2 regions of the Micromonospora sp. NPDC047812 genome follow, and region 1 is predicted to be linked to the other one. Evidence: riboswitches for the same ligand, from Rfam matches in the RefSeq annotation. Region 1 holds a riboswitch; the other holds the start of a gene.
The links. A riboswitch is a leader RNA that binds a small molecule or an ion and turns the genes downstream of it on or off. The one in region 1 is predicted to bind cobalamin.

Region 1 (5,572 bases):
GGCCACCCGGGCGGCCCGCTCCGGGTCGGCGGCGTAGGTGGACAGCCCGTCGGCGTCGATCTTCTTGAACGAGAACGGCACGGTGACGATCCGGCCGTCGAACTCGGGGATCGCCACCTGCATCGCGGCGTCCAGCGGGGACAGCCCGGCGTCGCTGGCGGCCCACTGCTCGCGCGTGCTGGTCAGGCAGAGCGCCTGGATCACCGGCACGTCCAGGGCGGCGAGCGCGCCCACGTCCCAGGCGTCCTCGTCCCCTCCGCCGGAGGCGTCGGCGGCGACCGTGCCGCCGGCGGCGAGCACGGTGACCAGCAGGGCGTCGCAGCGGGCGAAGAGCCCGAGCGGCCCCGCGTTGGCGGTGAGTCCGCGCAGCGAGCCGCAGTAGATGGGCAGCGGGTCGCCGCCGGCCGCCTCGACCGCGTCGGCGAGGACGTCGACGAACCCGGTGTTCCCGGCGAGGGCGTGTGCCCGGTAGAAGACGATCCCGACCGTCGGCCGGTCCGGCCGCGTGGGCCGCTCGCCGTGGATGCCATACGTCGGGGTGGGCGCGGGCGGGGCGAAGCCCTCGCCGGTGAGCAGCACCGTGTCGGAGAGGAACCGGGCGAGCTGGGCGAGGTTCTCCGGCCCGCCCTCGACCAGGTACGCCAGCGCCTGGGTGGCCACCCCGGAGGCCACGGTGGAGGCCGCCATCAGCTCCGCGTCCGGCACGTTCTCGCCGCCGAGCACGACCGTCGGCACGCCGGAGGCCAGCACCGCGGCCAGCCCGTCCGGCCACGCCTGCCGGCCGCCCAGCAGGCGTACGACGGCGAGGTCGACGCCGTCGAGCAGCGCGGGCACGGCGTCGGCGGCGATCCGGGCGGGGTTGGCGAGCCGGTAGTCGGCGTCGCTGGCGCGGGCGGCGAGCAGGTCGGTGTCGGCGGTGGAGAGCAGCAGGATGCGCACGGACAGCTCCGGAGAGTGACGCCCGGGTCGACGCGGGGACGACCGGGCGATGCGGGGATGGGCGCGGTTCAGCGGGTACGACGGGCCGGCGGCCGGCTCACCGGCGGGCCGGCGGGGTCGGGCGGCGCGGTGCGGGCGTCAGCGGTACGCGGCGAGGGTGGACCCGGTCACGGTGGTGAACCGGCCGGGCACGGTGCGGGCGCCACCGGGAGCCGGGCGACCGACGGCGGGCATGGTGCGGACCGGCGGGTGCGCGGCGGCCCCGCGGCTGGCCGGCGGCACGGAACGGCGGCCACGCGCGGCGATGCGGCCGCCCGCGGGAGAGTTGCCGCCAGCGGGGCCGTTGGCACGGCCGGGCACGATGCGACGATGATCGTCGATGGGGGAGACGCGGTGCGTCATCGGGTCCTCCTCGGGTGTCCACGCCCTGGGGTCACTCCGACGGCCGAAGTATCCTGGCTCCCGGATCGACGCTCTCCCCCGGCCTTCCAACCGCGCACGCACGGTCGTGACTCACGAGGGGGGATCGCTCCCCGGTGACAGTGGCGGGACCGCGCCGGAATCGCACCGGCTTCCTTCACTGCCGTCAGGCCGCGAATGCTGCCACACCCCGGGCCGCCGGTCAACGCCACCCCACCCCGGCTCACGGCACCTCGCATCGATCGACGAACAACGATCGTGATGCCCGTTCAGGCACGCCTTTCGCATTGTCGTCGGCCAATGTAAGGTCTGAGCCGCCGAATACGGCGACGGTGGCCCCGGAACGCGCACGGGCCGAGCGGAACGGCACCCGCGCACACCCCGGCGCCCGCGTGCCGTTCCGCTTCCCCAGCAGGCAGGCTGCGGCGCGCGGGAGGCGTCGCCGCCCGCCCGACGTGGTGACGGGGACCTCGACCACGGTCGACGTCGGCTCACCGGTCGGCGAGCCCCGATTCGTAGCCCCGCGATGACCAGTTGCGCCCGGTCACGGGCGGCCAGCTCCGTCAGCAACCGGCCGATGTGCGTCTTCACGGTGCCCCGGCTGAGGTGCAGGTGCCGCTCGATCTCGGCGTTGGACATCCCACGGGTGATCAACGTCAACACCTCCCGTTCCCGCCGGGTCACCCCGTCGAGCCGTCCGGGCACCCGCCGGGCGGCCGGCAGGCGGGTGCACTCGGCGATGAGCCGGCGGGTGACGCTCGGGGCCAGCAGCGCCTCGCCGGCGACGACCGCTGGGCGGCCGGCCGGGTGGTGCGCCCGCGGACGCTGGTGAGGCTGCTCCCACTGCTCGCGCCGTTGCTGCTGCTCGCCTCGATCCACCGGGTGGTCGGCGCTCCACCGGGGCTGCGGCGTCGCCCGGGTCCAGGTGGCGTACCGCTATCCGACGCTCACGGTGCTGCTCGCCACCGCGACGCTGGGGTCCGCCGCCGTGCTCGTGGCACGGATCGTCCGACTCGGGCGACGCGAGCGCGCCCGACGACGGGCATCCTCCCCGTCAGGCCGGACCGCCCGGCGCGGTGGGACGGGACGCGACGCACCAGGCGGCGGTCGCGGCGACCGCCACCGTCGCGCTGAACAGGAAGGGTGCCCGCATGCCCAGGCCGGCGGCCAGCGCCCCGCCGGCGAGCGCCCCGAGCGCGGCGCAGCCGTAGGAGAGCATCCGGGAGGCGGCGACCACCCGACCGAGCAGGTCGCCGGGCACGAGGCGTTGCCGGATCGACAGCGCGACCACGTTGAGGACCGCGAACGACGCGCTGGTGGTGACGACGACGGCCACCGCGGCGATTCGGTGCGGCGCGACGGCCAGGAGGGCCGGCGTTCCGGCCGTGACCGCCATCGACCAGGCCAGCACGGGACGGTGCCGGAACCGGCCGATCAACCGGTCGGCGACCAGGGAGCCGGCGAGCCCGCCGGCCGCACCGGTGGCCAGCAGCAGGCCGAAGCCGAACGCGCCAAGACCGAGGCTCTGCCGCGCGTAGAGCACGAAGATCGCGAACCAGGCGCTGTCCGCGGCGGCGACTGCCGCGCCGACGACCACGAGCGTGCGGAGCACGGGTTGCCGGGCCAGCCACCGCAGCCCGGCGAGCGCCCCGCGCCTGGCCGGGTCGGCGGCGGCGCTCCGCCCGTCCGCGTCGGCGCCCGACCGTGCCGGGCCGGGGCGGGCGAGACTCAGCGGCAGGGACAGCACGAGCATGACGGCCAGCGCGAGCGAGGCGCCGTTGATGGCGAAGGGCAGCGCCGCGCCGACGACGAACAGCATCGCCCCGACCGGCGGACCGACGAACTCGTTGCCCACGATCTCACCCGCCACCAGCCGGCCGTTGGCCCGCTCCAGCTGTGCGTCGTCCACCAGGCGGGGGATCGCGGTCTGGGCGGCGGTGTCGCGCAGGGTCTCGCCGACACCGAGCAGGAAGGCGGCGGCGACCACGAGCGCGACCGAGGCCACGCCCGTCGCCACGGCCACGGCCACCGCCGCCAGCACCACGACGCGGCCGGCGTCGGCGGCGACGATCAGTGCACGGGCCGCCCGGCGGTCGGCCAGCGCGCCGGCCAGCAGGCCGGTGACCAGCCACGGCAGGAACTGCGCCGCGGCCACCGCGGCCACCGCCACCGGGTCGTCGCTCAGCGCGGCGGCGAGCAGCGGAAAGGCGGCCACCCGGATGCCGTCGCCCAGGTTGGCCAGCGCCGCGGCGGTCCAGAACGTCCAGAAGGGACGGCCCAGCGACCGGGACCGATCAGCCATCGGGGCACCTTACCGCGCCGGGTCCGACGGAGCAGCCCCGTGCCGGTCCGGCGGACAGCGGGCAGCGGGCCGGAGTGGTCTCGGGCGTACCGCTCATGGGCGTGGTGCCCCGGCCGGTCAGGGAGCCTGACCCCCCGGCTGGTCCGCGGGCGTGACGACGGGCGGACCGGTCAGCGGGCGTGGCGCTCCGGGTGGGCCCGGTTCCACGCCCGCATCCGCTCCGGGTAGCCGGTGCGGGCGGCCTCGTACAGCGGCACCGCGTGCTTGCGGGCGATGGACCCGGCGGCGCGCGGCGAGCCGGTGCGCCGGCGGATCCACTCGCCGTCGTGGGCGATGGCGACCACGGTGGTGTCCGTCGCCGTGGTCTCCGGCTCCAGGTAGAACTCCACGCCCCGGCGGCTGGCCACGAACGCCTCCAGCGCGGCCAGGTCCTCCCGGGTCGCCTCGCGGTCGAGCTTCGTCGGGGTCGCGTCGGCGGCGCGCGGCCGCCGGTTGAACCAGCCCATGCCCGGCTCCTCTCCTCGGCGTCCTCCCAGTGCAGCACCGTCACCTGGCAACCGTCTGCGCACCACCTGGGAGCCACCTGCGCGCCCCGGTCGTCGCCCCCGGGCCCGACCTCGCGGGGTGGCGGACGAGCACGGGCCGGCGGGCGGGGGGCCGCTCAGCGGGCCGGCGGGCGGGTGGCCGGCACCAGGGCGAGGGTGGGCAGCAGCAGCAGCGGCACGACGAGCAGCGCCCGCAGCGTGCCGACCCGGTCGCCGAGCAGGCCCAGCAGCGGGGGGCCGGCGAGGAACGCCGTGTACCCGATCACGGCGACCACGCTGACCCGGGCCGGCGCCCGCCGCTCGTCGTCGGCCGCCGCGCTCATCCCGACCGGGAAGCCCAGCGACGCACCGATCCCCCAGAGCGCGACGCCGGCGATCGCCACCGGCCCGGAGCCGGCGAGCACCGCCACGCCCGCGCCGAACGTGGCGAGCAGGATCGTGGCGGACAGCACGGGTACCCGACCCCACCGGTCCAGCGCGACGGTCCCCGCCGTGCGGCCCAGGGTCATGCCGACGACGAAGACGCCGAAGACCGCGGCCCCGGCCGCCTCGCTGAGGTCGTGGCCGTCGATGAAGGCGACGGCCAGCCAGTCGTTGGCGCTGCCCTCGGCGAACGCCGACACCAGCACCAGCAGGCCAACGAGCAGCGTACGGGGCTCCCGCCAGGCGGCGAGCAGTTCGCGGCGGCGCTCGGCCGGGGCGGCCGACGCGGAGGCGGTGCCGCTCTCGGCCGCCGGCAGGAACGACCGGACGGCCAGCAGCGTGCCGAGCAGCACCACCGCGGCCAGCGCGGCGAGGTGCACGGCGACCGGCACGCCGAGGCGGGCCGCCCCGGCGCCGAGCCCGGCCCCGGCCACGGACCCGAGGCTCCACGCCGCGTGGAAGCGGGGCATGACGGTCCGCCCCAGCCGCCGCTCGACCGCCGCGCCCTCGACGTTCATCGCCACGTCGCAGATGCCGGAGCCGTAACCGAGGGCGCACAGCCCCACCGCGACCCCGGCCAGGGACCCGGCCAGGGCGGCGAGCCCGGTCACGGTCAGCCCGGCCGCGACGACCAGGGTGGAGAGCGCGACCGTGCGGGCCGCCCCGAGCCGCTGGGCCACCAGGCCGGCGGTGGGCATCGCGAGCAGCGCGCCGACGGACATGGCGAGCAGGAGCAGCCCGAGCCGGCCCGCGCTGAGCCCGAGCGCGTCCCGGACGGCGGGCACCCGGGAGAACCAGGTGGCCACGGCCAGGCCGTTGAGCGCGAACACCACCGCCACACCGGTACGGGCGGCCAGCACCGCCCGGGGTACGGCCGGGGGCGGCGGGGCGGTCGGGGCGGCGGTGCGGCTCACGGTGGCGGTCCTCTCGCCTCGGGTCGTCT
Region 2 (5,572 bases), on a different contig from region 1:
GATGCCGACCGACGCCGCATGGTTGGGCGTTGGCTCGCCATGGCCGGTGGCCCGTTCTACGCTGACGCACGCTGCCTCGCCGCATTCGATCAGAACGACGACGCCGTGGCAGTCGCGGCTGTGTGGTCAGCCGGCCCGGGGCGGCCAGGACTGCTGGAACCGATGGGCGTGCACCGCAGTCACCGAGGCCATGGTTACGGCACGGCGATCACGCTTGCCGCCGCTGCGGCCCTTCGCGACATGGGTTCGTCCAGCGCGAGTGTGTGCGTGGAGAGTTCAAACGTCGGCGCCGTGGCTACCTACGCCTCGGCCGGCTTCACGCCGTCAGACGAGGTGGCCGATCTGCGCCGCGGTTCCCGGTGAACACCGCGACGCCGCCGACCAGGATCCGCCCGACACCGGACTGATCACGCTCACGGTCAGCGAGGTCCGCCGTTTGACCAACGCCTGCCCCATCCGCCCGATCAGCGGCCTCGCCCTCCGTTCGCACTGGTCAGGCTGGCGATGCCAGCATCAAGCCCGAGCCCACCCCACACGCCGGCTCAAACTCGAACGACGGCTGTCGTACTAGTACTTCATCACGCAATAGACCACGGTGGGATTCGTGAATCGGTACCAGCGGTTCCATCTCTGGTCCCGCGTGCAGCTGTTTCCGTTGGTGGCGCCGGGCACGATGTCGATGATGTGGACGGTGCCCTTCGCCTTGCACTTCGGCGCCCCGACAATCCAGCCGTTGCCCGTCGGGAACCGGTAGCAGCGCAGACGCACCAGGTGGCGCTCCAGGCAGAGCCGATAGCCGCGTTCGGTGAGGTACGCCGAACCGGGGTCGGCGCACTGGCCCTGGGCGTAGTCCACCGAGACGACCCGGTAGGTGCCGATGCTGCCGTTGCAGTTGCCGATGCCCTGGAAGCTGCCCGTCACGCTGACGGCGATGCACTGCCCGATCCTCGCCGGCGGCGGGGGCGGAGCCGCCTGCGTCGTGGGGAGGATGGGCGGCGGCGAGTACGCCGGCTCGCGCGGAAGCTCCCTCGTCGTCCCGATCGGCTCGGGCAGGGGTCTCGCCGCGGGCTGGCCCTGCTGGCCGCCATTGGCCCTGATCAGGCCCACCCCGACCAGTGCGGCCCCGCAGACGCCGATCAGGCAGAGCGCCAGCACCGCAGCGACCACACCGATGATCAGGGGCGTGTTGGTCTTCGGCGGCGACGGTGGCAGCGGTGGCGGTGGTGGCAGTGGCGGCGACATCGGTGGTGGGGCCCCGGGCGCTGGTGGCGTGGAGGTCGGCTGGCCGGGCTCGCTCGGCGGAGGAGGCGACGTCACCCGCAGAGTGTCACACAGTCCCGCCCGGGTGCTCGCCCCTCCGTCCTGTGTGGTGCGTCGCTGCGGTCGTGATCTTCCAATCGACGGCCAGGGGCACGGCGTAGGCCCGGAAGACGCGGTGCCCTCGGCGCGTTTCGGCGGCCGGGCGACGTGCAGGTGGGCGATTCGCGGGTGGGCGATCTGGCGTGCCGCCGCGCTCATGGTTGCCGGGTGCGACGGCTATCGGCTCGACGGCGAGTGCCCGGGCAGCCGACGTCGGACCCATGCCGTGGCGGCGCGTGCGCTCCAGGCCACGGGTCTCACGCGTCGCGCAGCGCGTCCTGCACCCCGGTCTCGCGGCGCCCGAGGTGCACCGGATCGCGGCCGGAGAGGAGGTCCAGGGTGGCCTTCACGCAGGCGCCGTACTCACGGGTGGAGCTGATCCGCCACGTCCTGTCGTACCGGCGGGCGGTCTCGTCGCCGACCCCGTTGGCGTCGACGCCGAGCCGCCGGCACACCGTCACGGCGCGAGGCAGGTGGAAGGACTGGGTCACCACCGTCGCCCGTTCCACCCCGTAGACCCGCTTCGCGCGGGCGCACGAGTCGTACGTGTCGAAGCCGGCAGGGTCCAGCACCACCCTCGTCGCCGACACGCCGTTGTCGACCAGCCAGCGCCGCATCGCGGCCGGCTCGTCGTAGTCGGGGTTCATGTTGTCGCCCGAGAGCAGGATGGCGCGTACCTTGCCGGCGGCGAGCAGCCGCCGGGCGATCTCCAGGCGGCCGGTGAGGAACGGCGACGGGGTCCCGTCGGGGTGGACCTTGGTGCCCAGCACCAGGGCGACCGGCGCCTCCGGGACGTCCCGCTCGGTGAAGATGTGCCCGTCCGCCCCGCCGCGGATCCAGTGCACGCTGGCCACGGTGCCGCCGGTCAGGAGCACCGCGCCGACGACGGCCGCGCCGACGGCGCGACGCAGCCAGCGCGTACGCCGGCGAGCGGCCGGGCGCGGCCTGCGGGTCAGCTTGGGGAGTCGGGGCCGCATGGGGCGAGTATCCCAGGGCCGCCCGACGACCGTTCCCGCCCCTGGCCGTGCGCGGTCGCCGGCGACGGGGAGCGGTTGACCGGCCCCGGCGGCAGTGGCAAATGTGAGGCGGATCGGCACCTGTGCCGCCGATCCGGGCGTCCAGGTCGTGCTGCCGGCCGGCCGAGCGGTCAACCATGAGGTGCCGGAGGCCGGCCCGCTTCTGATGCAGCGAGCCGGCCGGGCGTCTCCGAGGTCACCCCCGGGATGGATCAGGCAGGCACGGTCCCGTTGAGGTACGCGTTGATCTGGTCGATCTCCAGCGCGTTGAAGACCTCAGGCTGGGCGGCGGCCTGGTTCGAGTTGATGATCCGCTTGAACAGGTTGTAGTGCGCCATCGACCGCAGCCCGATGACGCGGTTGGGGGTGACCAGGTAGCCGGTGCCGCCGGTGCTCCAGATGAGGTACATCAGTCCATCCTTAGTGACGATCTCGGGGGGAGATCCGGGGGCCCCGGCGTACGGGGCACCCGTGAGAACCGACTCGGGGTCAACTCGCTGACCGTTCGGCTGGAAGATCTCAAGATGCAGGTGCGGGCCGGTGGAGTGGCCGGTGGATCCCACGTTGCCGATGTGCTGGCCTGCGGCGACCTGCGCGCCCGTCCCGACTCTGGGAGCCTCCCGCATGTGCCCGTAGACACTCCGCCAACCATCGGCGTGCGTGATGGTGGCGTTGTGGCCGAGGCCGCTCGCGCTGTACGAGACGCTGGTCACCGTGCCCGCCGCGATCGAACGGATCGGATAGCCGAGGATCCCCGAGTAGCTGTAGTCCGTGCCGTTGTGCATCCTGGACTGGCCGGTGATCGGATCTGTCCGCATCCCGTACGAGGACGTGATCGGGACCCATTTGTCGAACGGCCGGTTCCATCTCGGCGTCGCGCCGTACGCGGCTTCCGCGAGCCACGCCTCCGGAATGATGCCGGCCGCCAGCGTGGCGGTGACCAGGCCGAGCAGATGGCGACGGTCGATGCCACGCGACGCCGCCCCATCCCCCGGCGATGTTTCGTCGAACGTCTGCATTCGGCCCCTTGCTCACGATGGATGACGAACGATCCGCACCGGGGAGACCGCCGACTGTGACTTCTGCTCAGTTCCGGGCCGCTGGTTCGGGACGGGCTGACCAACCCCTTCGGGCGGCGAACCAGCGAGCCCGCGTGCATCTGGGATCTTGGATATTAGGGGATCGAACTCCATTGGTGTCAAGGCTCGGTTCCGCCCGGCCGGTACGGCCCGAAGCCGCGTCGGTCGCCGCGTCGGCGTCGGCACTCGTAGCACGCCCTCGACGGTGCTGATGGGACGGGCCGGGTGGACTCGGATGACACGCGCTTCCTGGCGGTGGGCGACATCCCTGTGGCCCCGATTCGGGGACCATCGCGTCAGCGTGTGGCGGTGGCGGTGCGGACGGTTCCGCTGTGGGTCGCTGCGAGTGGGCAGACTTCACCCCCGCGTGTCGCAGCGTGACAGCTAGGACTTACGCGGAGCGGACACGAGCTGAGATCTTGAGGGGCGACGCGACCGCTGGCGACCGACCGTGGTCACCGGATGGACCACCTGGACCCGGACCGGACGCGCCCGCGGTCGGCGACCGCCCCGCCGACGGCCACAGAGCGTCCGCAGTGGACGACGCATTGACACGGGAGCGCGTACGCGGCCAGACTGACGCCACAACTCCATCAGCGCGTATGTATGGGGGAAGTCCGGTCGAAGTCCGGCGCTGGCCCGCAACGGTAGGCCGTCGAGATGCACCTCTGACGGCAAGCCCGAATACCCGACGTACGCGCGGAATCCGCTCCCCCACCCGTCGTGGCCCACGGGTCGGAGTCCCGGTCGACCCCGTGCTGCGGCGGTCGTCGGGCTTCTGACGACCGCCGGGCCGGAAAGGCGCTTCCGATGGTCGTCCGCCTGAGCCGGCACCGCCTGCTCGCCCTGCTCTGCGGTGTGCTCACCGCCCTCACCCTCGCGACACCGGCATCGGCCCACGTCTCCCCCACCTCGCCCGCCGGGGTCGGCCGGTCGGAGGCCGCGGCCGGCTGGCTGGCCCGGCAACTCGTCGACGGCGAACGCTTCGAGGTGGTCTTCGACGGCGTCGCCTATCCCGACCAGGGACTGACCCTCGACGCCGTGTTCGCCTTCGCCGCCGCCGGCGTCGCCGACGACTCGGGGGCCCGGGCGCTGGCCTGGGTCACCCGACCGGACATCCGCGACACCTACGTCGGCGACGGCACGACCGAGGCGTACGCGGGCGCGACCGCCAAGCTCGCCCTCGCCGTCCAGGTACGCGGCGGCGACCCGACCGGCGTCGGCGGCGTGGACCTGATCGCCCGGCTGCGCTCGTTGCAGGCCCCCAGCGGCCGGTTCACCGACCGGTCGGCGTACGGGGACTACAGCAACACGTTCAGCCAGTCCTTCGCCCTCCTCGCCCTGGACCGCACCGCGCAGGGCGCGCCCCCGGCGGCCGCCGCCTGGCTCGCGGGCACCCGCTGCCCGGACGGCGGCTACCCGGCGCTGCCCGCGCAACCGGTCTGCACCTCCGACGTGGACGCCACCGCGCTCGCGGTGCAGGCGCTGCGGGCCACCGACCGCCCGACCGACGCCACCGCGGGGCTGCACTGGCTGCTTTCCGTGCAGCGCGCCGACGGCGGTTTCGCCAACGCCGCCGGCACCCCGAACGCCAACAGCACCGGCCTCGCCGCGCAGGCGCTGCACGACGGTCACCGACCGCTGGCCTGGGCACGGGCGCGGGTGTTCCTCGCCGGACTCCAGGTCGGCTGCGCCGGGGCACCGGCCGACCGGGGGGCGGTCGACTTCGACGGCGCCACCTTCGACCCGGGCACCGCCGCCCGGGCCACCGGCCAGGCTGTCCTCGGCCTGACCGGCACCGGGTACGCCCGGCTGTCCGCGGCCGGCGCCACCCCGGGCACGCCAGTCCCCGCCTGCCCGTGACCCGTCCCGTCGCTCACCCGATTCCAGGAGGAACCGTGTTCCGTCACCGATCCACCGTGCGCGCACGGCTCGCCGGCCTGCTGGCCGCTGCCGTCGCCACCGTCGCCCTCACCGCCGTCGAACCCGCCCCACGGGCCGCGCACGCCGCCGCCTGCACCGGCACCTCCGGCGTCACCGTCGTGGTGGACTTCGCCGCGCTCGGCGGCGGCGTCCAGGTCGCCTGCGCCCCGGGCGACCCGGCCACGGGGGTGGCCG

Region 2: linked by a shared signal. The riboswitch ahead of AB0883_RS21255 (peptidase) and the one ahead of AB0883_RS22495 (hypothetical protein) in region 1 are both predicted to bind cobalamin.

What each region holds. Positions count from the first base shown of each region.
Region 1 covers NZ_JBEYRY010000006.1:127,205-132,776, reverse strand. The annotation lists gene cobN (cobaltochelatase subunit CobN) at 1-939, opposite strand, end outside; gene AB0883_RS22495 (hypothetical protein) at 1,078-1,341, opposite strand; cobalamin riboswitch at 1,388-1,517, opposite strand; partial or broken gene AB0883_RS22490 (LuxR C-terminal-related transcriptional regulator) at 1,897-2,043, opposite strand; gene AB0883_RS22485 (MFS transporter) at 2,414-3,661, opposite strand; gene AB0883_RS22480 (hypothetical protein) at 3,832-4,167, opposite strand; gene AB0883_RS22475 (MFS transporter) at 4,323-5,543, opposite strand.
Region 2 covers NZ_JBEYRY010000005.1:315,373-320,944, reverse strand. The annotation lists gene AB0883_RS21275 (GNAT family N-acetyltransferase) at 1-363, shown strand, start outside; gene AB0883_RS21270 (hypothetical protein) at 568-1,242, opposite strand; gene AB0883_RS21265 (ElyC/SanA/YdcF family protein) at 1,617-2,336, opposite strand; gene AB0883_RS21260 (peptidoglycan DD-metalloendopeptidase family protein) at 2,588-3,394, opposite strand; cobalamin riboswitch at 4,018-4,165, shown strand; gene AB0883_RS21255 (peptidase) at 4,265-5,317, shown strand; gene AB0883_RS21250 (hypothetical protein) at 5,353-5,572, shown strand, end outside.